DNA from 4 places in the Nocardiopsis sp. NPDC050513 genome. Region 3 is predicted to be linked to each of the others. Evidence: riboswitches for the same ligand, from Rfam matches in the RefSeq annotation. Region 3 holds a riboswitch; each other region holds the start of a gene.
The links. A riboswitch is a leader RNA that binds a small molecule or an ion and turns the genes downstream of it on or off. The one in region 3 is predicted to bind thiamine pyrophosphate.
Positions count from the first base shown of each region.

Region 1: it holds a riboswitch for thiamine pyrophosphate, as region 3 does, so the genes downstream of both, thiD (bifunctional hydroxymethylpyrimidine kinase/phosphomethylpyrimidine kinase) here and thiC (phosphomethylpyrimidine synthase ThiC) in region 3, are expected to answer to the same signal.
Region 2: it holds a riboswitch for thiamine pyrophosphate, as region 3 does, so the genes downstream of both, thiO (glycine oxidase ThiO) here and thiC (phosphomethylpyrimidine synthase ThiC) in region 3, are expected to answer to the same signal.
Region 4: it holds a riboswitch for thiamine pyrophosphate, as region 3 does, so the genes downstream of both, ACIBFB_RS15195 (ECF transporter S component) here and thiC (phosphomethylpyrimidine synthase ThiC) in region 3, are expected to answer to the same signal.

Region 1 is NZ_JBITHK010000002.1:362,583-367,692, reverse strand. Features, by position in the region: gene ACIBFB_RS04260 (DUF6457 domain-containing protein) at 159-413, shown strand; gene ACIBFB_RS04255 (alanine/glycine:cation symporter family protein) at 608-2,026, shown strand; gene thiD (bifunctional hydroxymethylpyrimidine kinase/phosphomethylpyrimidine kinase) at 2,188-2,991, opposite strand; TPP riboswitch at 2,980-3,078, opposite strand; gene ACIBFB_RS04245 (DUF368 domain-containing protein) at 3,117-4,046, opposite strand; gene ACIBFB_RS04240 (acyl-CoA synthetase) at 4,440-5,110, opposite strand, start outside.
Region 2 is NZ_JBITHK010000018.1:79,236-84,345, reverse strand. Features, by position in the region: gene pknB (Stk1 family PASTA domain-containing Ser/Thr kinase) at 1-175, opposite strand, end outside; gene ACIBFB_RS25090 (thiazole synthase) at 440-1,210, opposite strand; gene thiS (sulfur carrier protein ThiS) at 1,213-1,428, opposite strand; gene thiO (glycine oxidase ThiO) at 1,419-2,654, opposite strand; TPP riboswitch at 2,651-2,765, opposite strand; gene ACIBFB_RS25075 (Rv2175c family DNA-binding protein) at 2,885-3,244, shown strand; gene thiE (thiamine phosphate synthase) at 3,308-3,970, shown strand; gene ACIBFB_RS25065 (SDR family oxidoreductase) at 4,119-5,012, opposite strand; gene ACIBFB_RS25060 (DUF418 domain-containing protein) at 5,081-5,110, opposite strand, start outside.
Region 3 is NZ_JBITHK010000001.1:259,482-264,591, forward strand. Features, by position in the region: gene ACIBFB_RS01090 (class I SAM-dependent methyltransferase) at 1-132, shown strand, start outside; gene ACIBFB_RS01095 (macro domain-containing protein) at 173-679, opposite strand; gene thiC (phosphomethylpyrimidine synthase ThiC) at 790-2,466, opposite strand; TPP riboswitch at 2,458-2,571, opposite strand; gene ACIBFB_RS01105 (SOS response-associated peptidase) at 2,689-3,546, opposite strand; gene ACIBFB_RS01110 (hypothetical protein) at 3,557-4,099, opposite strand; gene ACIBFB_RS01115 (DUF3068 domain-containing protein) at 4,203-5,110, opposite strand, start outside.
Region 4 is NZ_JBITHK010000007.1:245,586-250,695, forward strand. Features, by position in the region: gene ACIBFB_RS15190 (transglycosylase domain-containing protein) at 1-1,379, shown strand, start outside; TPP riboswitch at 1,592-1,700, shown strand; gene ACIBFB_RS15195 (ECF transporter S component) at 1,773-2,417, shown strand; gene ACIBFB_RS15200 (ABC transporter ATP-binding protein) at 2,422-3,972, shown strand; gene ACIBFB_RS15205 (energy-coupling factor transporter transmembrane component T family protein) at 4,017-4,766, shown strand; gene ACIBFB_RS15210 (enoyl-CoA hydratase/isomerase family protein) at 4,829-5,110, shown strand, end outside.

The sequences.
Region 1 (5,110 bases), on a different contig from region 3:
AACCGGGATCGGGCCCGCGGGGAACCGAAGCCGAAGGTCAGGGGTGGTTTCGCCGAGCACGTGGTGACGCGGGTCGTGCGGCCGCGTGGCCAACCGGTGGCCCGACGGTGGATAGGATCGCCTTCCGTAGCCGCGTTTCAACCCTAGGGAGTCGTTCGGTGACCCTCGTGGAATGGGCGGAGCTGGTCCGCGCCGAGCTGGACCTGACCGGCGTCGAACCCGTCGAGAAGGCGGACGTCGACCGCGTCCTCGACCTGGCCAGGGACGCCGCCCACTCCGTGGCGCGCCCCGCGGCGCCACTCACCACGTACCTGCTCGGCATCGCGGTGGGCCGGGGAGCGGATCCCGACGCCGCCGCGGCGGCCCTCAGCAGACTCGCCCTGGCGCAGGGAGACGGCGCCGCGGACGCCTGACGACGCCGATCCCGCGGCGCCGAAACGGTTGCGACGGTCGACCGTGACGCCATCGTGACGAACCGCTGCAAACCTGACACCACCTCTCCGGGTGTCCCGGCCCGGTGGGCACCGTTCCTTCGGGAAGGCCGCCCCGCGGACCGCGGGCGCACGACCATCCCCCGGTATCTGATCGTGAATAGGGAGATCCCCGCATGGATCAATTCCTCGACATGGCCGCGCAGGTCAGCAGCATCATCTGGGGGCCGTGGGTCCTCATCCCGCTGCTGCTCGGCGTCGGCGTCTTCCTGACCGTCCGGCTGCGGCTGCTCCAGCTCCTCCGGCTGCCCCACGCCCTGTGGCTGGCCTTCGTCCGCCGTAAGGAGGACGACTCCGTCGAGGGCGACATCTCCCACTACCAGGCCCTGAGCACAGCGCTCGCCGCCACCGTCGGGGTCGGCAACATCGCCGGCGCCGCGCTCGCCATCGGACTGGGCGGCCCCGGCGCGCTGTTCTGGATGTGGATCGTCGGCTTCTTCGGCATGGCGACCAAGTACAGCGAGGCGCTGCTCGGCGTCATGTTCCGCCGCACCGATGCCAAGGGCGAGCAGAGCGGCGGCCCGATGTTCTACCTCAAGTACGGACTGCCGGGCGGGCTCGGCGCCACGCTGGGCGTGGCCTTCGCGGTGTTCGGCGCCGTCGCCGCCTTCGGTATCGGCAACGGCACCCAGGCCAACGCCGTCTCGCAGCAGATCACCAACATCACGCCGCTCGAACCGTGGATGGTAGGCCTGGCGCTGATGGTGCTCGCGGGCGCCGTCATCCTCGGCGGCATCAGGAGCATCGGCCGCGTGGCCTCCGCCCTCGTCCCGCTGATGATCATCGCCTACATCGGCGTCGCCCTGCTCATCCTCATCGTGAACTGGGCGAACATCGTTCCGGCGCTCGTGCTCGTGGTCACCGACGCGTTCACGGGGACCGCCCCGGTCGGCGGGTTCGCCGGAGCGGGCGTCATGATGGCCATCCAGCTGGGCTTCGCCCGCGGCATCTTCTCCAACGAGTCGGGCCTGGGCACCGGCGCCATCGCCGCCGCGGCCGCCAAGACCCGGCAGCCCGTCCGCCAGGCGATGGTCTCCATGACCCAGACCTTCATCGACACGATCATCGTCGTCACGATGACGTGCCTGGTCATCATCACGACCGGGGTCTGGCAGGGCGAGAACAGCGGCGACGGCTCGCTGCTGACCACGGACGCCATGACCACCGGTCTCGGCATGATCAGCCCCGGACTGGCCCCGGTGGGCACCTACGTCGTGGCGATCTCCGTCGCGGTGTTCGCGTTCACCACGCTGCTCGGTTGGGCGTACTACGGCGAGCGGTGCGTGGAGTTCCTCGGCGGCCGCCGACTCGTCCTCCCGTACCGGCTGGTGTTCATCGCGGTCATCTACGTCGGCTCGGTCGCCGCGCTGGACTCGGTGTGGCTGTTCAGCGACATCGCCAACGGTCTCATGGCGCTGCCCAACCTCATCGGTCTCCTGCTGCTGTCGCCGGTCGTGGTGGCCGAGACCCGGAAGTTCTTCTCCCACCCGGACTGGAAGAACCCGGACGCCGTCATGGAGGACGTGCGCAAGTAGCGCCCACCCCCAGGGGGTGGACGCGAGGAGGGGGACCGCGCCCGGCGCGGTCCCCCTCCGTGTGCGTCCGCCAGCGGCGGCGGGCAGCTGCCTCCACCGGTGGCCGTGCCGCTACCACGACTGGTGACTGTGCCTGCTACCACCAGAGGTGACTGTGCCTGCTACCACCAGAGGTGGAAATGGTGCACCGGTCCCTGGCCGCCGCCCGCGTCGATCTCGTCGGCGCGCCGGATCGCCTCGGTCAGGTACGCCTTGGCGTCCGCGACCGCGCTGGCCGTGTCGGGGCGCTGCGGCAGGAGCGCGGCGATCGACGAGGAGAGCGTGCAGCCCGTGCCGTGCGTGTTGCGGGTGGCCACCCGGGGAGCCCGGAACTCGACCGGCTCGGCGTCCCCGGAGACGAGGACGTCGACGCTCTCGTCCCCGGCCAGGTGGCCGCCCTTGAGCAGGACCCGGCGAGGACCCAGCTCCAGCAGGCGTTCGGCCTGGGCGCGCATCGTGGCCAGGTCGGTGGCCTCCGCCTCGCCCAGCAGGTCGGCGGCCTCGGGCAGGTTCGGCGTGATCAGGTCCGCGCGCGGCAGCAGGTGCGCGCGCAGCGCCTTGACCGCGGAGGCCTCCAGCAGCCGGTCACCGCTCTTGGCGACCATCACCGGGTCCACCACCACGTTCGGCAGCCCGTGGCGGGCGATCGCGTCCGCGACCGCCTCGGTGATCTCGGCCGTGGCGAGCATCCCCACCTTGACCGCGTGGATCGCGGCGTCGTCGAACAGCGTGTCCATCTGCCGGACCACGAACTCCACCGGGACCTCGTGGACGCCCGTCACTCCGCGCGTGGACTGCGCGGTCAACGCGGCGATCACGGTCATCCCGAACGTGCCGTGCGCGGAGAAGGCCTTGAGGTCCGCCTGGATGCCGGCGCCGCCGCTGGGGTCGCTTCCGGCGATGGACACGATGTTGTACGCGCTCATGGGCGTCCCTTCGCTAGTACGAACTAGAGCAGGTTCGACGGGTGTGTTCTCAGCCGGGGGAATCCCCCGGCACCCCGCGCCGTCGGGGCGGCGTCGCCCCTGACGTGGATCCGTGTGCTCCGACCCTAGTGGACCGGGGTGGAGTGGTGCTCGTGGGCGGTCCCGATCTGGGCCTTCTTGCGGTTCTCGTAGACGATGGCGGCCACGACGACGAGGAATCCGACCACCATGAGGGCCACCGTCAGCGGGACCTCGGTGGGGGGCAGGATCTCGCGCTCCTCGGTCTGCCACGGCCACAGGGCGCGCAGCGACCCCGCCATGAGGCCGGTCAGGACGACGAGGGTGATGTGGTGGTAGTTCTCCAGGAGGAACTGGAGGAGCTTCACGAACAGGGACAGGCCGGTGATCGCTCCCAGGGCGAAGGCCCCGATGAAGACCAGGTCGAAGTTCTCCAACGCGTCCTTGGTGGGCACGTACAGGCCGACCGTGACCAGGATGAACGAACCCGACACCCCCGGCAGGACGAGGGCGCAGATCGCCACGGCGGCGACGAGGAAGACGACCGCGGGGTGGGCGGGCAGGTTCGCGCCGGGCAGGCCCGTCAGCGCGAAGGCGACGGCCGCGAAGACCAGGGCGACGAGGTAGTGCCAGGCCCGCCACGGCTTGCCGGACCCGGAGTAGGGCACCCACAGGCAGGCGAGCACCAGCCCGAAGAAGACCGCGTAGGCGTACTGCGTGTGCTCCTCGACCAGCGGAGCGATGAGGAGCAGGGCCAGAACGAGGGCGCAGGCCATGCCGATGAGCGCCGGGACCAGCACGCTCCAGTCCACGAGGCGGAACTGCTCCTGGGCGCGTGCTCCGCCGCGGCCGCGCGGGACGTCGGTGACGTAGCGCTTGATGCCGCTGACCAGGTGGCCCGCGCCGCCGATCAGCTTGTCGTAGAGGCCGACGATGAGCGCCACCGTGCCGCCGCTGATCCCGGGCAGGGCCTCCGAGGTGCCCACGGCCCCGCCGCGTACGGCGTTGAAGATGAAGGAGCCTACTGACTTGGCCATATGGGTTGTGGGGCGCGTGCCCGGATGCTCCGGGAGGGGGCGCGCCGTCCTCCGTTCCGATGCTGTCACCGTACCCACCCTCGACCGGGTGGAGGTGGCGTGAAGAGACTGTCCCGCGGGGTCCGGGACCCGACGTGTGCCCGCTCCGACGTGCCGGTCCCCGGGAGGGTTCACCGGTGGTCCGGTACCGGGGACGGGGGGACTCGGGCTGTCCGGGCGTGGTCAGTCTAGCGGCGCGGGTGGCGGTCCGGACCGCCTGGGACACCGCTGAAACCGGGTTTCGGCTGGGCATGACGGCTTTGACTCAGGGGCCGAAACGAGGTGTGCCCGCACGCGGGGTGCGGACGTCCGTACCGGCGGGGCGCTGACCCTCCTGCCGCCCCCGCGGACCGGTCACAGCACCGCGTGTTCGGGAGCGGCACCGGACGCACCGGCGTCCTTCTCCGCTCCGTTCCGCGCGACCGAGGCCGCCCACCGGTAGTCCTGCTTGCCGACCGCGGTCCGCCGCACCTTGTCCACGACGTGGACGCTGCGCGGCACCTTGAATCCGGCCAGCCGCCCCCGGCAGTGCGCGCGCAGCTGGTCGGCGCCCGTCTCGGCGCCGTCGGCGAGCGACACCAGGGCGGTCACCCGCTGGCCGAGCCGCTCGTCCGGGGCGGGCACGACGATCGCGTCCTCGACCAGGGGATGCGCCTTGAGCACCGCCTCGACCTCCTCGGGGTAGACCTTCTCCCCGGCGGTGTTGATCACGACGCTTCCCCTGCCCAGGAGCATCACCGACCCGTCCCGCGCCCGGGTGCCGTAGTCGCCGGACAGCGCCCAGCGCCGACCGTCGGGGCCGACGGGGAAGGTCCGCGCGGTGGCGATGGGGTCGTTGTAGTACCCGAGCGGGATGCGTCCGGTCCGCGCGATGCGCCCGACCCGCCGTGAGCCCGGGCCCAGCGGGCGCAGGGCGTCGTCCAGCACGGCGATGCTGCCGCCCATGGTGAAGCTGCGGCCGTCGCCGGCCCCCTCGGAGTCCTCCTCGGGCGGGGTCGCGGATCCGCACACGCCGGTCTCCGACC
Region 2 (5,110 bases), on a different contig from region 3:
ACGTGGGGTCCTGCGCGAGCGACGGGTGCATCACCTTCAGCGCCAGTCGCCGGTCGAGCCTCAGGTCGTGGGCGACGTAGACGGTCGCCATCCCGCCACCGGCGATCCTGGACTCGACGAAGTAGCGTCGGTCCAGCGTCGCGCCTACGAGGGGATCGGAAGTCGTCATGTCCACGGCGGAGTAGTGTCCTTGCTGCGGGGAGCGTGGGCGTTCGCGGCCGGTGGCGCGTACCCGGCACCGGGTGTCGAATCGACACGATAGCGGAAGCGCGCGCCCGGGCCGCCCCGCGGATCGCGGTCGTGCCGCCCGGATCTCTCCGCGCGGGCGGCGTTCGCGGGTCGTGTTCGGTCGTGCGGTGCCGCTCCGTTAGCACCGCGTACCCCATCCACGGTAAGGGACGCCGCCAAACGCCCGTGGGGACCTCGGCGGCGCCCGTCGTCAATCGACCGTGGGAGAGGACGCCCGGGCGTGTCGGCGCACCGGGATCCGACCCGCCAGGCGCGCGGCGCGGCCCGCGCGGACGGCGTCGCGCATGGCCGCCGCCATCCGTACCGGGTCCTGCGCGCGGGTCACCGCCGTGGCGAGCAGGACCGCGTCGCAGCCCAGCTCCATGGCCAGCGCGGCGTCGCTGGCGGTGCCGATCCCGGCGTCGACGATCACCGGGACGCCCGCCTGTTCGACGATCAGCTCCAGGTTGTGCGGGTTGCGGATGCCCAGGCCGGAGCCGATCGGCGCGGCCAGCGGCATCACCGCCGCGCACCCCAGCTGCTCCAGGCGGCGCGCCAGGACCGGGTCGTCGTTCGTGTAGGGGAGGACGGTGAAGCCCTCGTCCACGAGCCGTTCGGCGGCGTCGAGCAGCTCCACCGGGTCGGGCAGGAGGGTGTGCTCGTCCGCGACGACCTCGAGCTTGACCCAGTCGGTGCCCAGGGCCTCCCGGCCGAGGCGGGCGGTGCGCACGGCGTCGGCGGCGGTGAAGCAGCCCGCGGTGTTGGGCAGGGGGCGGATCTTGTTGCGGGTCAGGACGTCCCACACGGACCCCCGGGCGCCGGGTGTCACCCGGCGCATCGCCACGGTGGTCAGCTCGGTCCCGGATGTGACGAGCGCCTCCTCCAACACCTCCATCGACGGGGCGCCGCCGGTGCCGGTGATGAGCCGGGAGCCGAAGGAGACGCCGTCGATCACCAACGGGTCGTCCAGGTTGTCGGTCATGGTCAGCCTCCCTGCACTGCGGTCAGGACGTCCACGCGGTCGCCGGCGCCCAGGGGCGTGTGCGCCCAGGCGGTCCGGCGCACCACCTCGTCGTTGACGGCCACGGCGATGCCGCCGGGGGCCTCGCCGCCGTCCGGGGCGGTCAGGTCGCGCACGACAGCGGCGACGGTGGTGTCCTCGGCGACCTCGCGCCGGTCGCCGTTGATGATCAGTTCCACTGCTTCTCCCACGTGCTCGTGTGGCCGCCGCCCAGCTCGCGGTCGGCGGCGAAGGCGCGCGCGTACTCGGGCAGGGCGCCGCCGGTGAGGGCCTCGGCCATGACCTCCCCGGTGACCGGGGTCAGCAGGACGCCGTGCCGGTAGTGACCGCCGGCCAGGTGCACGCCCGGAATCCGGGTGGGGCCCAGGAGCGGTTCGTTGTCGGGTGAGCCCGGGCGCAGGCCGACGCAGGTCTCGGTGACCTCCAGTTCGGTCACGCCCGGGACGAGTTCGCGCGCGTCCCGCAGGACCTGCCACAGCCCCCCGGCGGTCAGCGCGGTGTCGTAGCCCATCTCCTCCTGGGTGGCGCCGACGATGACCTCCCCGTCCTCGCGCGGCACGAAATAGACGGGGAAGCCGCGGACCAGCCCCCGGACCGTGCGCCCGACGATGGGCGGCTCCCCGGCGGGCGGGCGCATCCGCAGCAGCTGGCCCTTGACCGGGCGCAGGTGCGGCACCGCCGGCCCGGGGACGGTGATCCGGTCGGTCCAGCAGCCCGCGGCCAGGACCACCTGGTCGGTGGGCAGGACGTCGCCGTCCGCCAGGCGCACTCCCAGGGGCGCGCCGCCGGGTCCGCCGTCGGTGACCTCCTCGGCCCGGTCGGCGAGCTCGGCCACGCCCGCCCGTGCGCCCGCCGCGGCCAGCGCCCGCAGCAGCAGCCGGGGGTCCACCGAGTGGTCGTCGGGGGCGTGCAGGCCGCCGCGCACGGACGGGGCGAGCATGGGCTCCAGGCGTCGGCACTCGCGGCTGGTCAGGCGCTCGCTGACGACGCCGATACGCCGCTGGAGGTCCTGGAGGTCGCCGAGGACGGCCAGGTCGTCGCGGTCGAAGGCGACGAGGAGCGTGCCGGTGGTGCGGTAGCCCACCCGCACGCCGCTCGCCCGCTCCAGCTCGGCGACGAAGTCCGGGTACATGCCCGTGGACCGGACGCCGAGTCCGACCAGCCGCTCCTCGCCGAACACCGCCTCGGTGGCGGGGGTGAGCATGCCCGCGGCGACCACCGAGGAGGCCCGGGCGCGCGAGGGGGCGCCGACGGGGTCGGGCTCGACGAGGGTGACGGACAGTCCGCGCTGGGCGGCGCGCCAGGCGGTGACCCGCCCGACGAGGCCGCCGCCGACCACGACCACCCGGTCGCCGTCATTGGTAGGACGACTCGCCTCGGAGCGGGGCTCGTTCGATGTGCGCATGGCGCTGGGTTCCACTCCCTTCGCCGGTATGACCCGGATCAGGTTCGTGCGGTCGGAGGCCGGATCAGCCTCCCTCTCAGCCGGGTCCACCCGGCTCCCGCGGGACGTTCACTTCCGCGTTCATCGTAGATCACCCCGGTTCGGGGGCGGTGACGGGGATCTCGCGGGCACGCGTCGGGCCCTCCCGGCGAGGGTGTCCGGGCCCCTCGCCGGTATGGCAGATTGGAAACGTGACACAACGCGAATCCGACATCGACGCACTGGTCGGCGAGTGGCTGACTCTCAGGGAGGCGGCGGCGCCGCTGGGCGTGAGCCCGAACCGGATCAAGCAGCTGATCCGGGAGAACCGGATGATGGGCGTCGTCCGCTCCGGAGAGCTGTCCGTTCCGGCCGCGTTCCTGGACGGGGACGACCTCGTCAAGGGTCTTCCGGGGACACTGGTGCTGCTCACCGACGCGGGCTTCTCCACCGAGGAGGCCCTGCGCTGGCTGTTCACGCACGACGACACCCTTCCGGGCACGCCGATCCAGGCCATGCGCGAGAACCGGGGCACCGAGGTCCGCCGCCGGGCGCAGAGCCTGGCCTTCTGAGGAGGCGCGCCGTCGGGGACCGTCCCTTGGGCGCTCCGCGGCACAGGCCCTAGGCTGGTCGGCGTGAGGACCAGCCACGGAACCAGCCTGCGCAAGCGCCTGGACGCATCCCTTCTGTACCTGTGCACCGACGCCCGGCGTGAGCGCGGTGATCTCGCCGAGTTCGCCGACGCCGCCCTGGCCGGGGGCGTGGACATCATCCAGCTCCGGGACAAGGGCCTGGAGGCGCGCGAGGAGATCGCCGCCCTGGAGGTGCTCAGGGAGGCCTGCGAGCGGCACGGCGCCCTGCTCGCGGTCAACGACCGGGCCGACATCGCCCGCGCGGTGCGCGCCGACGTCCTGCACCTGGGCCAGCGCGACCTGCCGGTCCCCATGGCCCGGGACATCATCGGCGCGGACCCGGTCATCGGCCGCTCCAACAACGACATCGGCGCCGCGACCGCCTCCGCCGCGGAACTCGGCAGCGACTACTTCTGCGTGGGCCCGACCTGGGCGACCCCCACCAAGCCGGGCCGGCCCGCCGCCGGGCTGGAACTGGTCGAGCGGGCCGCCGCGCTGGACACGGACAAGCCGTGGTTCGCCATCGGCGGGATCGACCTGTCCAACGTCGACCGGGTCCTCGACGCCGGTGCCCGCCGGGTCGTGGTCGTCCGCGCGATCACCGAGGCGGAGGACCCCCGGGCGGCCGCCGCCGAGCTGCGCGCCCGTCTGGCAGCCCGCGCCTAGCCGTGTCCGCTCCCGGCCTCCGCTTCGCTCCGGCCCGCCCGTCGCCCTCCACGGACGCCCTCGGCGGTCGCGACCCCGAGCACCCCGGCGGCGACCGAACGGGACCCCCCGGGTCGACCGCCTCGGGGGACACCGCCCGCGGCAGCAGTCAGACCGCGACGTGCGACAGCGCGCTCGGGTGGCGCCGCAGGAACCCCTCGATCGACTGGGCCGGGTGCCCGGTCAGCTTCGGGACGGTGGGCGCGACCACGTCCATCTCCCCGGTGGCGATCGCCGCGTAGGACGACGCCCACCCCTCGACCGCCCACTCGGGCGCCCCACCGGACCGACGCGACTCCAGCGCCTCCTCCCACGTCTCCGGCACGTACCGCACGGTGCGGCCGGTCAGGGAGGACAGCTTGTCCACGGTGGCGCCCAGCGTCAGCGCCTCCGGGCCGGTGACGTCGAAGGTCGCGCCGTCGGACACGGCGACCACCGCCGGGTCGGTCAGCACGGCGGTCGCCACGTCCGCCACGTCGTCGCGCGACACCCAGGCGACCCGGCCGTCGCCGGCGGGCCCGCGCACCACACCGCGCTCGTCCGCCCAGCGCGGCAGCAGGTCCAGGTACAGGCTGGGTCTCAGGAAGGTGTGCGCCACTCCGGACAGCCGGATGTGCGCCTCGGTGAAGAAGTGCGTCCGGGCGAAGGTGAACGTGGCCGCCGGTCCGGCGTTGAGGAACGACAGGTAGACGATCCGCGACACCCCCGCCTTGACCGCCGCGTCCACCGCGCTCGTGTGCGCGTCGATCCGGTCCTCCGACTCGGTCGCCGACACGAGGAACAGCGTGTCCACCCCGCGGCAGGCGCGCTCGAAGTCGGTGGTGTCCTCGTAGGCCGCCATCGCCGCGCTGCTGCCCGGGTACTCCGGGGCCCGGTTGATGTCGCGGACGATGAGCCGCTGCGCCATCCCGAGCCGTGCGATCCGGGCCGCGACGCGTCCGCCGACGGCCCCGGTCGCCCCGGTCACCCCTATGGTGTGGTTTGTCATCTGATCGTCGCCCATGACACCCCATCCTGAGGGATCGGGACGGGCCGGGCACCGAACGGCACGCGCGTTTTTGCGGCTACCGGTCAGTGGGTGGTGCGCTCTTGGTCCGCGTC
Region 3 (5,110 bases):
TCCACGGTCGAGGGGATGCTCGCCCGCGACCCCAGGTCGATGAGCCGCCTGGTGGAGATGGAGACGCGGGCCACGGAGTCCGACGACTACGTGGGCGTGCACCTGGTGGCCAGCGCGCGCAAGCCCGGGTAGGGATCGTTCGCCGCCCCGGGCGGGGCACGCCCGGACCCGCCTAGTCGGGGTCGTAGACGGTGACCCGGATCCCCCGGGCCAGGAGTTCCTCCTCGATGAGCGGCTGGATCCTGCTCCACCTGCCTCCGGCCAGCCCGCAGCCGATGCGCGGCATGTGCACGCTGGCGCCGAGCTCCTCGGCGTGCGCGGCCAGCGCGCGCAGGCAGGCCGCGACGGCCTCGTAGCGGACGGGCGGCCGGCCGCCCGTCCCCCGCCGGGTTCCGTGCTGGGCGACCATGTTGGCCACCCACAGGTCGGGCCGGACCCTCACGACCCGGACGGCGCCCAGGGCGAAGTCGTTGCGGGCGCGCTCACGGTGCCAGGCCCGGTAGTCGCGCTCCGGCTCCGCCCAGCGCCTGGACAGCGCGAGGACGAAGCCCTTGCCCCAGCCCCCGCGGTCGTTGCACACATGGGCGATGATCGTGGGCCCGGACGCGTCCGGGTTCGTGGCGTCTCCCCTGACGACGCGCGGACCGGAGGGCGGGTTCGGTTCGGACGCTCGGCGCATACCGGGCACCCTACGACCCGGTGCCGACACAAGGGCGCGTTCTCCGACCGTGCCCGGTGCCCCCGGGCCACGGGGGCGGAACCCGCGGAGGGCCCCGCCCCCGTGCCGCGTCAGTCGGCGAGCGGCAGGTACACCCGGTTGCCCGAGGCCGCGAACTCCTCGGACTTGTCGGCCATGCCCCTCTCGATCGCCTCGACGGTGTCCAGGCCGTTCTCCTCGGCGTACCTGCGCACGTCCTGGGAGATCTTCATCGAGCAGAACTTCGGCCCGCACATGGAGCAGAAGTGCGCGGTCTTGGCCGGTTCCGCGGGCAGCGTCTCGTCGTGGAAGGACTGCGCCGTCTCCGGGTCCAACGACAGGTTGAACTGGTCCTGCCAGCGGAACTCGAACCGCGCCTTGGACAGCTCGTCGTCCCACTCCTGCGCCCGGGGGTGGCCCTTGGCCAGGTCGGCGGCGTGCGCGGCGAGCTTGTAGGTGACCACACCGGTCTTGACGTCGTCCCGGTCGGGCAGGCCCAGGTGTTCCTTCGGGGTGACGTAGCACAGCATCGCCGTGCCGTGCCAGCCGATCTGGGCGGCGCCGATGGCGGAGGTGATGTGGTCGTAGCCGGGGGCGATGTCGGTGGCCAGGGGGCCGAGCGTGTAGAACGGCGCCTCGCCGCACAGCTCCTCCTCCAGGCGCACGTTCTCCGCGATCTTGTGCATCGGCACGTGGCCCGGCCCCTCGATCATCACCTGCACGTCGTGCGCGCGGGCGATGTGGGTGAGCTCGCCCAGGGTGCGCAGCTCGGCGAACTGCGCCTCGTCGTTGGCGTCGGCGATCGAGCCGGGCCGCAGACCGTCACCGAGGGAGAAGGTGACGTCGTACGCGCGCAGGATCTCGCAGAGTTCCTCGTAGTGGGTGTAGAGGAAGCTCTCCCTGTGGTGGGCCAGGCACCAGGCGGCCATGATCGAACCGCCGCGCGAGACGATCCCGGTGACGCGCCTGGCCGCCAGCGGCACGTAGCGCAGGAGCACGCCGGCGTGGACGGTCATGTAGTCGACGCCCTGCTCGGCCTGCTCGACGACGGTCTCGCGGTAGATCTCCCAGCTCAGCTTGGTGGGGTCGCCGTTGACCTTCTCCAGGGCCTGGTAGATGGGGACCGTGCCGATGGGGACCGGCGAGTTGCGCAGGATCCGCTCGCGGGTCTCGTGGATGCGCTTGCCGGTCGACAGGTCCATCACGGTGTCGGCGCCCCAGCGGGTGGCCCACACCATCTTCTCGACCTCCTCGGGCACGGAGGAGGTGACCGCGGAGTTGCCGATGTTCGCGTTGATCTTCACCAGGAAGTTCTTGCCGATGATGGTCGGCTCGGACTCCGGGTGCTTGCGGTTGACGGGGATGACCGCGCGTCCGATCGCGATCTCCTGGCGCACGAACTCGGGGTCCATGTGCTCGCGGGCGGCCACGAACCGCATCTCGGGGGTGATCGTCCCGGCCTTGGCGTAGGCCAGCTGGGAGACCGCTCCGTCGATGGGCTCGCGGGCGTCGATCCACTCCTGCCGCGTGCCGGGCAGTCCCCGGTGGACATCGATGTCGGCGGTGGAGTCGGTGTACGGACCTGACGTGTCGTACAGGTCGAAGTGGCTGCCGTTGCTCAGTTCCACCCGGCGCTGCGGGACGCGGAGCGTGAGACCGGCGGGGTCGTCGATCTCGCGGTAGACCTTCCGTGATCCCATGATGGGACCCGTGGTCACCTGGTGCTCGTCGGCGGTGGAACTCGTGGCGCGGCTGTCCGCAGCCGTCATGGCATGCCTCCCTACGTCGGAATTACCCGAACAGGTTCTGCGGTCGGCGACACCGTTGAGCCGCCCTCTCAGCCCGCCATGGCGCGAGCTCCCGCGGTATTCACATGTGCGCACGTCGGGGATGGGGTGAGCGACGCGCGTACGCCCCGTACGGGGCGCGTGGCCGTGTGGCCTCGCACACCATACACAGAGGTCCCCGGGCCGTGTCCAGGCGCCCCCGGGTCAGAAAAGTGTGTCCGGTCCGTCATCCTCCGTGCCGGGCACGGGGGCGAGGAGCCCGGGACCGTTGTTCTTGATGCTGTTGACGTCGGTGGACACCTCGTCGACCGCGAACCGGTCGACCGGCGTTCCGGCCATGACATGGGCCAGGTCGTCCGCGCCGGAGTCGGGGTCGAGCCAGGTCGCCCAGTCCCCCCGGGGGACGACGACGGGCATGCGGTCGTGGATGTGGGCGAGTTCGGGCGCGGCCCCGGTGGTGATGACCGCGCAGGTCCACAGCCAGGCCGCGGGGTCGTTCTCGTCGGCCTCCGGGTCGCGCCAGCGTTCGAAGATCCCGGCCAGGGCCAGCGGCTCGCGGTCGTCGTAGTGGACGGCGAACGGTTTCTTGGCGGAGCGCGCCTTGCGCTTGCGGTGCTGGGGGTCGGTCGCGGGCGAGGTGCCCGCCTCCGCGCGGCCGTCGGCTCCGATGAGCTGCCACTCGTAGTAGGCGTCGGCGGGCAGCAGGCACCTGCGGCGGCGGAAGGCCGCCCGGAAGGCGGGCTTGTCGGCCACCGTCTCGCCGCGGGCGTTGATCATCCGGTAGCCGACGTTGCGGTCCTTGGCCCACGACGGGACCAGCCCCCAGCGCAGGGTGCGCAGGTGGCGCGGCCCGGCCGGCTCGTCGTCGCCCCCGGCGCCGCGCGGCGGCGGGCCGAGCACCGCGTACACCGGCTTGCCCGGGGCGACGTTGTAGTCCGGCGGCAGTTCGTCCAGCGGGGGCCACGCCCGGGGGTCGGCCTCCTCCGCGATCGTCTCCTCGGGGAGGTCGAAGGCGAGCTGGAGCTCGTGCTGGTTCCGGGACTGGGCATAGCGACCGCACATGCGGACGATCCTAGGGGGTCCCGGCGGTGGCGTCGGCGCGTCGGCGGCCGGTCAGCGCCAACGGCAGTCCCCGCCAGCGGGCGACCGCGACGATGACGGCGGTCATCACGATCGCACCGATCCCCAGGGGCAGCACGGTGGCGAGCCCGTCGGCGCCGGAGTTCGCGACGGTCCAGGCGATCTTCAGCGCGAGACCGCCGTCGATCACCACCAGTCCCCAGCCGAGCGAGCGCCGCCAAAAGGCCGCGCACAGTCCGCCGATCAGCGCCGGGACCAGCGGCAGCGTCAGCCAGGTGACCCACGTCGGGTCGGCGAACAGGGCCTCCTCCATCTCCAGGACCCCCTGGATTCTCGGGTCGACCTCCCCGGGAGGCGGGGCGGGGAACCAGAAGAAGCTCGACAGCATGGCCACGATGGTCGCCGTCAGCGCCCACGGACGCCGCGTCCAGCAGAAGTAGGCGATGGGCAGGAAGAACAGCGGGCGGATGTACCAGCTCAGCGGGTTGAGGTGGCGGGGCCAGGCCCAGGAGAGGAAGTCGGCGAACAGGTCCATGCGGGGTGCCTTCCGTGACGCGCCGTGGATATGGATCTATAAAAACAGATTATTCATTTGTTTTCAACCCTCGTCGCGCCGAGGGCCCCGTCGGTCGCCGGAGTCAGCGGGCGGGGTCGGCCTCCCCGAGGCCGTCGACCCAGTCGACGTGTTCGCCCAGATCGCGCCGCCGCATCCGGGCGACCCCACGGGTCCGCCACGCCTGCGCGAAACCGGCCAGCACCGCGAGACCGCCCAGCGGGACGAGGATCCAGGGCGCCCAGGTGTCGAGGGCCGTGAGCAGGAACGCCCGGACGCGCGCCTGCTCGGCGAGGGTGGACACCTGCCCCTCGGACAGGGTGAACTCCGCCGACAGCAGTCCGACCTCGCCGCCCCCGCCACGCGGGCGGAGGCTCTCGGCGCGCGACTCCTGGGCGTCGACGACCATGCCGCTGGTGGGCTCGACCCAGTAGGTCCGGGTGATCTCCACCCAGCGCGCCGCCGTGGCGGTGCCCCCGGCCCCGGCCGTGAACAGCGCGGCGGGCACCGACCGGGCGGAGTCGGGAACCTGGGTGGCGCCGATCGTCTGGACGTAGCGGCGGACCGGGATCCCGGCGACCTCGTCCGTGCCGTCGTACTCCAGGAGCGGGGCCGAGCGGATCTCGGCGTCGTAGTGGGTGACGTCCTCCGCGGGGGCGTCCGCGGGCCAGTGGAGGACGAGCCCGGCCTGCCGGACGGCCCGGTCGCCGTTGACGTGCTCGCCGCAGCAGTTGACGGCGCGCCCGGACGCGCGGTCGACGATGACCCGGCGGCTCCAGTGGTCGATCATCCGCTCGGGGGTGGACACGTCCACGGACATCTCCCACGCCGACCAGTCACCGCCGTGCGGCGTGGCGCCGACCCGGGTGACCCGCCGGATCTCGACGCCCTCCCGCAACGACCAGGAGGCCGCGTCGAGGTAGGCGGCGTCCTCGTCGACCATCCGAAGCTCGAACTCGGCGGAGGCGGGCAGGAGCGCGACGCGGTCGTACA
Region 4 (5,110 bases), on a different contig from region 3:
AGGCGGTCGACCGGCACGTGCCGAGCGACGGTTCGACGCGGTTCGCCGCCGAGGCGGTGGTCGAGCCGGGGACCGGGCGGGTGCGGGCGCTCGCCCAGAACCTGCGGTACGGATTCGACGAGGCGGACCCGGGCACGACCGCCATCAACCTCGCGGTGGACCGGCGCGACGGCGGCACCACCGGCTACCAGGCGGGATCGACGTTCAAGACGTTCACCCTCGCCGCCGCGCTGGACGCCGGAATGGGCTACGGGACCAGTTTTCGGTCGCCCGGAACCATCTCGATCAGCGGCCTGAGGAACTGCGACGGGGGCCGGATGGAACCGTGGGACGTGCGCAACGTGGGGGAGAGCTCCTCGGGGTCGCACACCATGGTCAGCGCGACGCGGGGGTCGGTGAACACCTACTTCGCCCAGCTGCAGCGGAAGGTGGGTCTGTGCGAGACGGCGACGATGGCCGAGCGCGCGGGTGTGCACCGGGCCGACGGCGAGCCGCTGGGGGTGTGGAGCTCGTTCACGCTGGGGGACCAGGAGGTCTCGCCGCTGACCCTGGCCGCCGCCTACGCCACGTTCGCCGCCCGCGGTGTGCACTGCGTCCCGGTGCCGGTCACGGCCGTGGTCGCGGGGGAGGGCCGGGAGGGCGTCGAGGTCCGGTCCGAGTGCGAGCGCAGGGTGGAGCAGCGGGTGGCCGACGGGGTGAACCGCCTCCTCCAGGAGCCGTTCGACGGCGGGACCGCGAACGGGCTGGGCATCGGCCGCCCGGCGGCGGGCAAGACGGGGACGACCGACGGGGCCGCCTACGCGTGGTTCGCGGGGTACACCCCGAACCTGGCGGCGGCGGTCGCGGTCGGCGACGTGCGCGGCGGAGAGCGGCACCCGCTCCAGGGCGTGACCATCGGCGGCCGGTACTACGGGATCGTCTACGGGGGGACGCTGCCGGGTCCGATCTGGCGGGACACGATGAGCGGGGCGACCGCGTCGCTCCCGGCGGAGGGGTTCGCGGGCTCGCCGAAGGCGTTCGGTGACCCGGACGCCGAGTCGTCCGGTGACGGCGGAGACGGCGGTGCCGGGGCCGCCGAGAGGACCGGGGCCTCCGACGAGGGTGGGACTTCTGGGCATGCTGAGCCCTCGGGGCATGCTGGAAACGCTGATTCCCCGGAGGGTGCTGGCGACGCTGAGCCCCCGGAGAGCGCTGGGGAGGCCGAGGACGACGCGGAAGCGGGAGACGCTGGAGGTGCCGAGACGTCCGAGGGCGGTCAGAGCGGCACCGGGGACGCCGACGACGCAGGTGACGAGGACGCCTCGGAGGAGGTCGGCGGTCTCGGCGGTGCTGGGGAAGCCGAGGGCGGCACACGGAGCGAGGGATCCGCCGGCGGTTGAGGCCCGGGACGACTGTGAGGACCGTGGGCGCGGTGTTCCCGGACACACGGTGCGCCGGGCGCGGCACGGGGGCCGGAGAACACGGGAACGCCGCGGCGACCTGGGATCCGGGCGTTCACCCGACGCGGTGGGCGCTCCCCGGTCGGGCAGGACCACCGGTGCGCCCGGGGTGGTGCGTGTCACTGCCAGGCAGTATGTGCCGCATAATGGTGCATAACCGACAGGGGAGCGCATGAGCGCTGAGAGTGCGGCACCGTCGCCGCAGACCCTTACACACCTGATCTGGGTAGTGCCAGCGAAGGAAGTCGTAGGAACCGTCACCGGTGGCGTGTCTCCCGCGCACCGGTACGTCTCCGGTGCGCGCCGCACGACCACCGGGACGCTCTTGGCCGCATGACCCCTCGTCACCCGACGAAGGGACAGGAATTGAGCACCGACACCACCGACACCGGCTTCTGGCAGGACGTCCTCACCCGGCTGCGCGGCTGGCGGACGGTCGACATCGTGGTCGCCGCCGTGATCGGCGTCGCCATCGGCGTCGTCTTCTGGCTGTGGAACATCGTGTGGACGGTCACCACGCCGCTGTTCGTGGGCTTCCCGCCCGGACAGGCCGTCGTCTACGGCATGTGGCTGATCTCCGGCGTGCTGGGCGGCCTCGTCATCCGCAGGCCCGGCGCCGCCCTGCTCACCTCGATCGCCGCCGCCTCCGTCTCGGCGGTGCTCGGCACCCAGTGGGGGATCATGGTGATCCTGGACGGCACCCTCCAGGGCATCCTGCCCGAACTGGTGTTCCTCGCCTTCGGCTACCGCCGCTGGGGCATGGGCGTGGCCGTGCTCGCCGCCGCCGTCGCCGGGATCTCCCCCGCCATCCGCGACAACATCACCTACAACGTCGCCTGGCCGCTGGAGTTCAAGCTCGCCTACGGCCTCATCGTCATCGCCAGCGCCGCCGTCATCGCCGGTGTCGGCGCCCGCCTCATCACCACGGCGCTCGCCCGGACCGGCGCGCTGGCCCCCTTCCCGTCGGCCAAGGGCTGACCGGGTGGGCTCCCGTACGAGGGGAGGCCCCGGCGCGCGCGTCGAACTCTCCGGGTGGGGCTGGCGCCACTCCGGTCGCCAGGCGCACGCGCTGCGCGGCGTCGACCTGGTCATCGAACCCGGCGAGCGCGTGCTGCTGCTCGGCGCCTCGGGCGCGGGCAAGTCGACCCTGCTGCACTCGCTCGCCGGGCTCACCGGCGCCGACAGCGCCATCGGCGGCGACCAGGAGGGCACGCTCCTGGTGGACGGCGCACCCGCCGACCGGCGTCGGGGCGTGGTCGGCCTGGTCAGCCAGGACCCCGAGACCCAGCTCGTGATGGCCCGGGCCGGGGACGACGTCGCGTTCGGGCTGGAGAACCTGGGCACGGACCCGGACCAGATCTGGCCGCGCGTCGACGGCGCCCTGGACGAGGTCGGCTTCCCGTACGGACGGCGCCGCTCGACCGGGGCCCTGTCCGGCGGCGAGAAGCAGCGCCTGGTCATCGCCGGGGCGCTGGCCATGCGCCCGCGCCTGCTGCTGCTCGACGAACCGACCGCCAACCTGGACCCGGCCGGCGCCGAGCTGGTGCGGGGCGTGCTCCACCGGCTCCTGGCCGAGACCGAGGCGACGCTCGTCCTGGTCGAGCACCGCGTGGCCGACGTCGTGGACCTGGTCGACCGGGTGGTCGTCCTGGAACCGGGCGGCGGGGTGATCGCCGACGGCGCACCCCAGACGGTCTTCGCGGAGCACGGCCGCGCCCTGGCCGGCCAGGGCGTGTGGATCCCCGGGAACGAGCCCGAGCCCGACCTCCGCCCCGCCCCCGGCGGCGCGACGCTGCTCGAGGCGGTCGGCGTCGCCGCGCGCACCCCGGTCGAGCTGGGCGCGCGATCGGCTCCGCCGCGCACCGTGCTGGAGGAGGTCGACCTCGCCGTCGACGCCGGGACCGCCACAGCCCTGACCGGCCCCAACGGGGCGGGCAAGTCGACGCTGCTGATGCTGCTGGCCGGACTGGGCAAGCCGTACCGGGGCGCCGTGCACCCGCGCGGCCCGCTCGCCGGGGTCGACCGGCGCCCGTTGCGGCGCTGGCCCGCGCGTCGGCTGGCACGGCACGTCGGCACGGTCTTCCAGCACGCCGAGGACCAGTTCGTCACGCCCACCGTGCGCGAGGAGCTGCTCTTCGCGCCGCTGCGGGCGGGGACGGAACGGGCGGCGGCGGACGCGTGGGTCGACGAGCTGCTGGAGCGCCTGCGGTTGACCGGGCTCGCCGACGTGCACCCCTACACCCTCTCCGGAGGGGAGAAGCGGCGGCTGTCGGTGGCCACCGCGCTCAGCTCCGGCCCCGCGCACGCGCCGGACGTCCTGACCCTGGACGAGCCGACCTTCGGCCAGGACACACGGACGTGGACGGAGCTCGTGGAGCTGCTCGGCGCGCTGCGCGCCGAGGGCCGGGCCGTCGTCATGGCCACCCACGACGCACTGCTGCTGCGGCACCTGACCGACACACGGGTACGGGTGGCCGACGGCGGCGCGGCGCCCGTGGCCGTGGCCGCCGACCGGGAAGGGGGAACCGCGTGAGCGCACGGGAGGAAGGTCCCGCTCCGACGGCGGCGGGCGATGCCATGACGCTGGACGTGCCCCGGGGCGGCGGAGCCCGGTACTGGATGACCGGGCTCAACCCCGCGGCCAAGCTCCTGGCCGCCCTGGTCCTCGCCCTGGGCCTGGTCCCCGCCGTGGACGCGGTCACCGGCGGCGCGGTGCTGGCGGCGGTCGTGCTGACCGTCCCCTTCAGCGGGATCGACCGGCGCACCCTGGTCGTCCTCGGCGGCCCCTTCCTCCTCATGGGGCTGTCCAGCGGCGCGGTCAACTACCTCTACGGCGAGCACGGGCTGGAGGGGGCGGTGGGAGCGGCCGTGCGGCTGCTGGCGATCGCCCTGCCGGGGCTGCTGGCCGCCGCGAGCAGCGACCCCACGGAGATGTCGGACGGGCTCGTGCAGAAGCTGCGGGTGCCCGAGCGGCCCGCGATGGGCGTCCTGGCGGCGTTGCGGCTGATCCCGCTGCTCGCCCACCAGTGGCGCACGATCACGCTCGCCCGCCGGGCGCGCGGGCTGGAGGCCGGGTACGACCCGCTGCGCGTGGCGTCGCTGTTCTTCGGACGGCTGTTCGCGCTGTTGGTGCGTTCGATCCGGACCGGGACGCTGCTCGCCACCGCCATGGACGCGCGCGGGTTCGGCACCGGCCCCCGGTCGTGGGCGCGGGAGAGCCGCTGGCGCCGCGCGGACACCCTGCTCCTGGTCGCCTCGGTCGCGCTGCTCGTGGCCGCCTACGCGGCGTCCTGGCGTCTGGGGACCCTGGTGCTGCTCTTCTCCTGACCCGGGTGATAGGCAGTCCGGGTACTAGGTAGTCCGAAGACTTCGTCAGCGAAGGAAGTGAGGTGGAGCTCGTGGGCGAGTTCGTGCGCGTGGAGACCGACGAGGAGCACTCCGCGGTCGCCGTGATCCGGATCGACCGGCCCAAGGCGCTCAACGCCCTGAACGCTCAGGTGACCAGGGAGATCGCCGAGGCGGCGGCCGCGGTGTCGACGGACGCGTCCGTGCGCTCCGTGGTGCTCTACGGCGGTGAGCGCGCGTTCGTGGCCGGTGCCGACATCAAGGAGATGGCGCACCTCAACCACGCCCAGATGCTGGAGTACTCGCGCGGCCTCCAGAACGCCCTG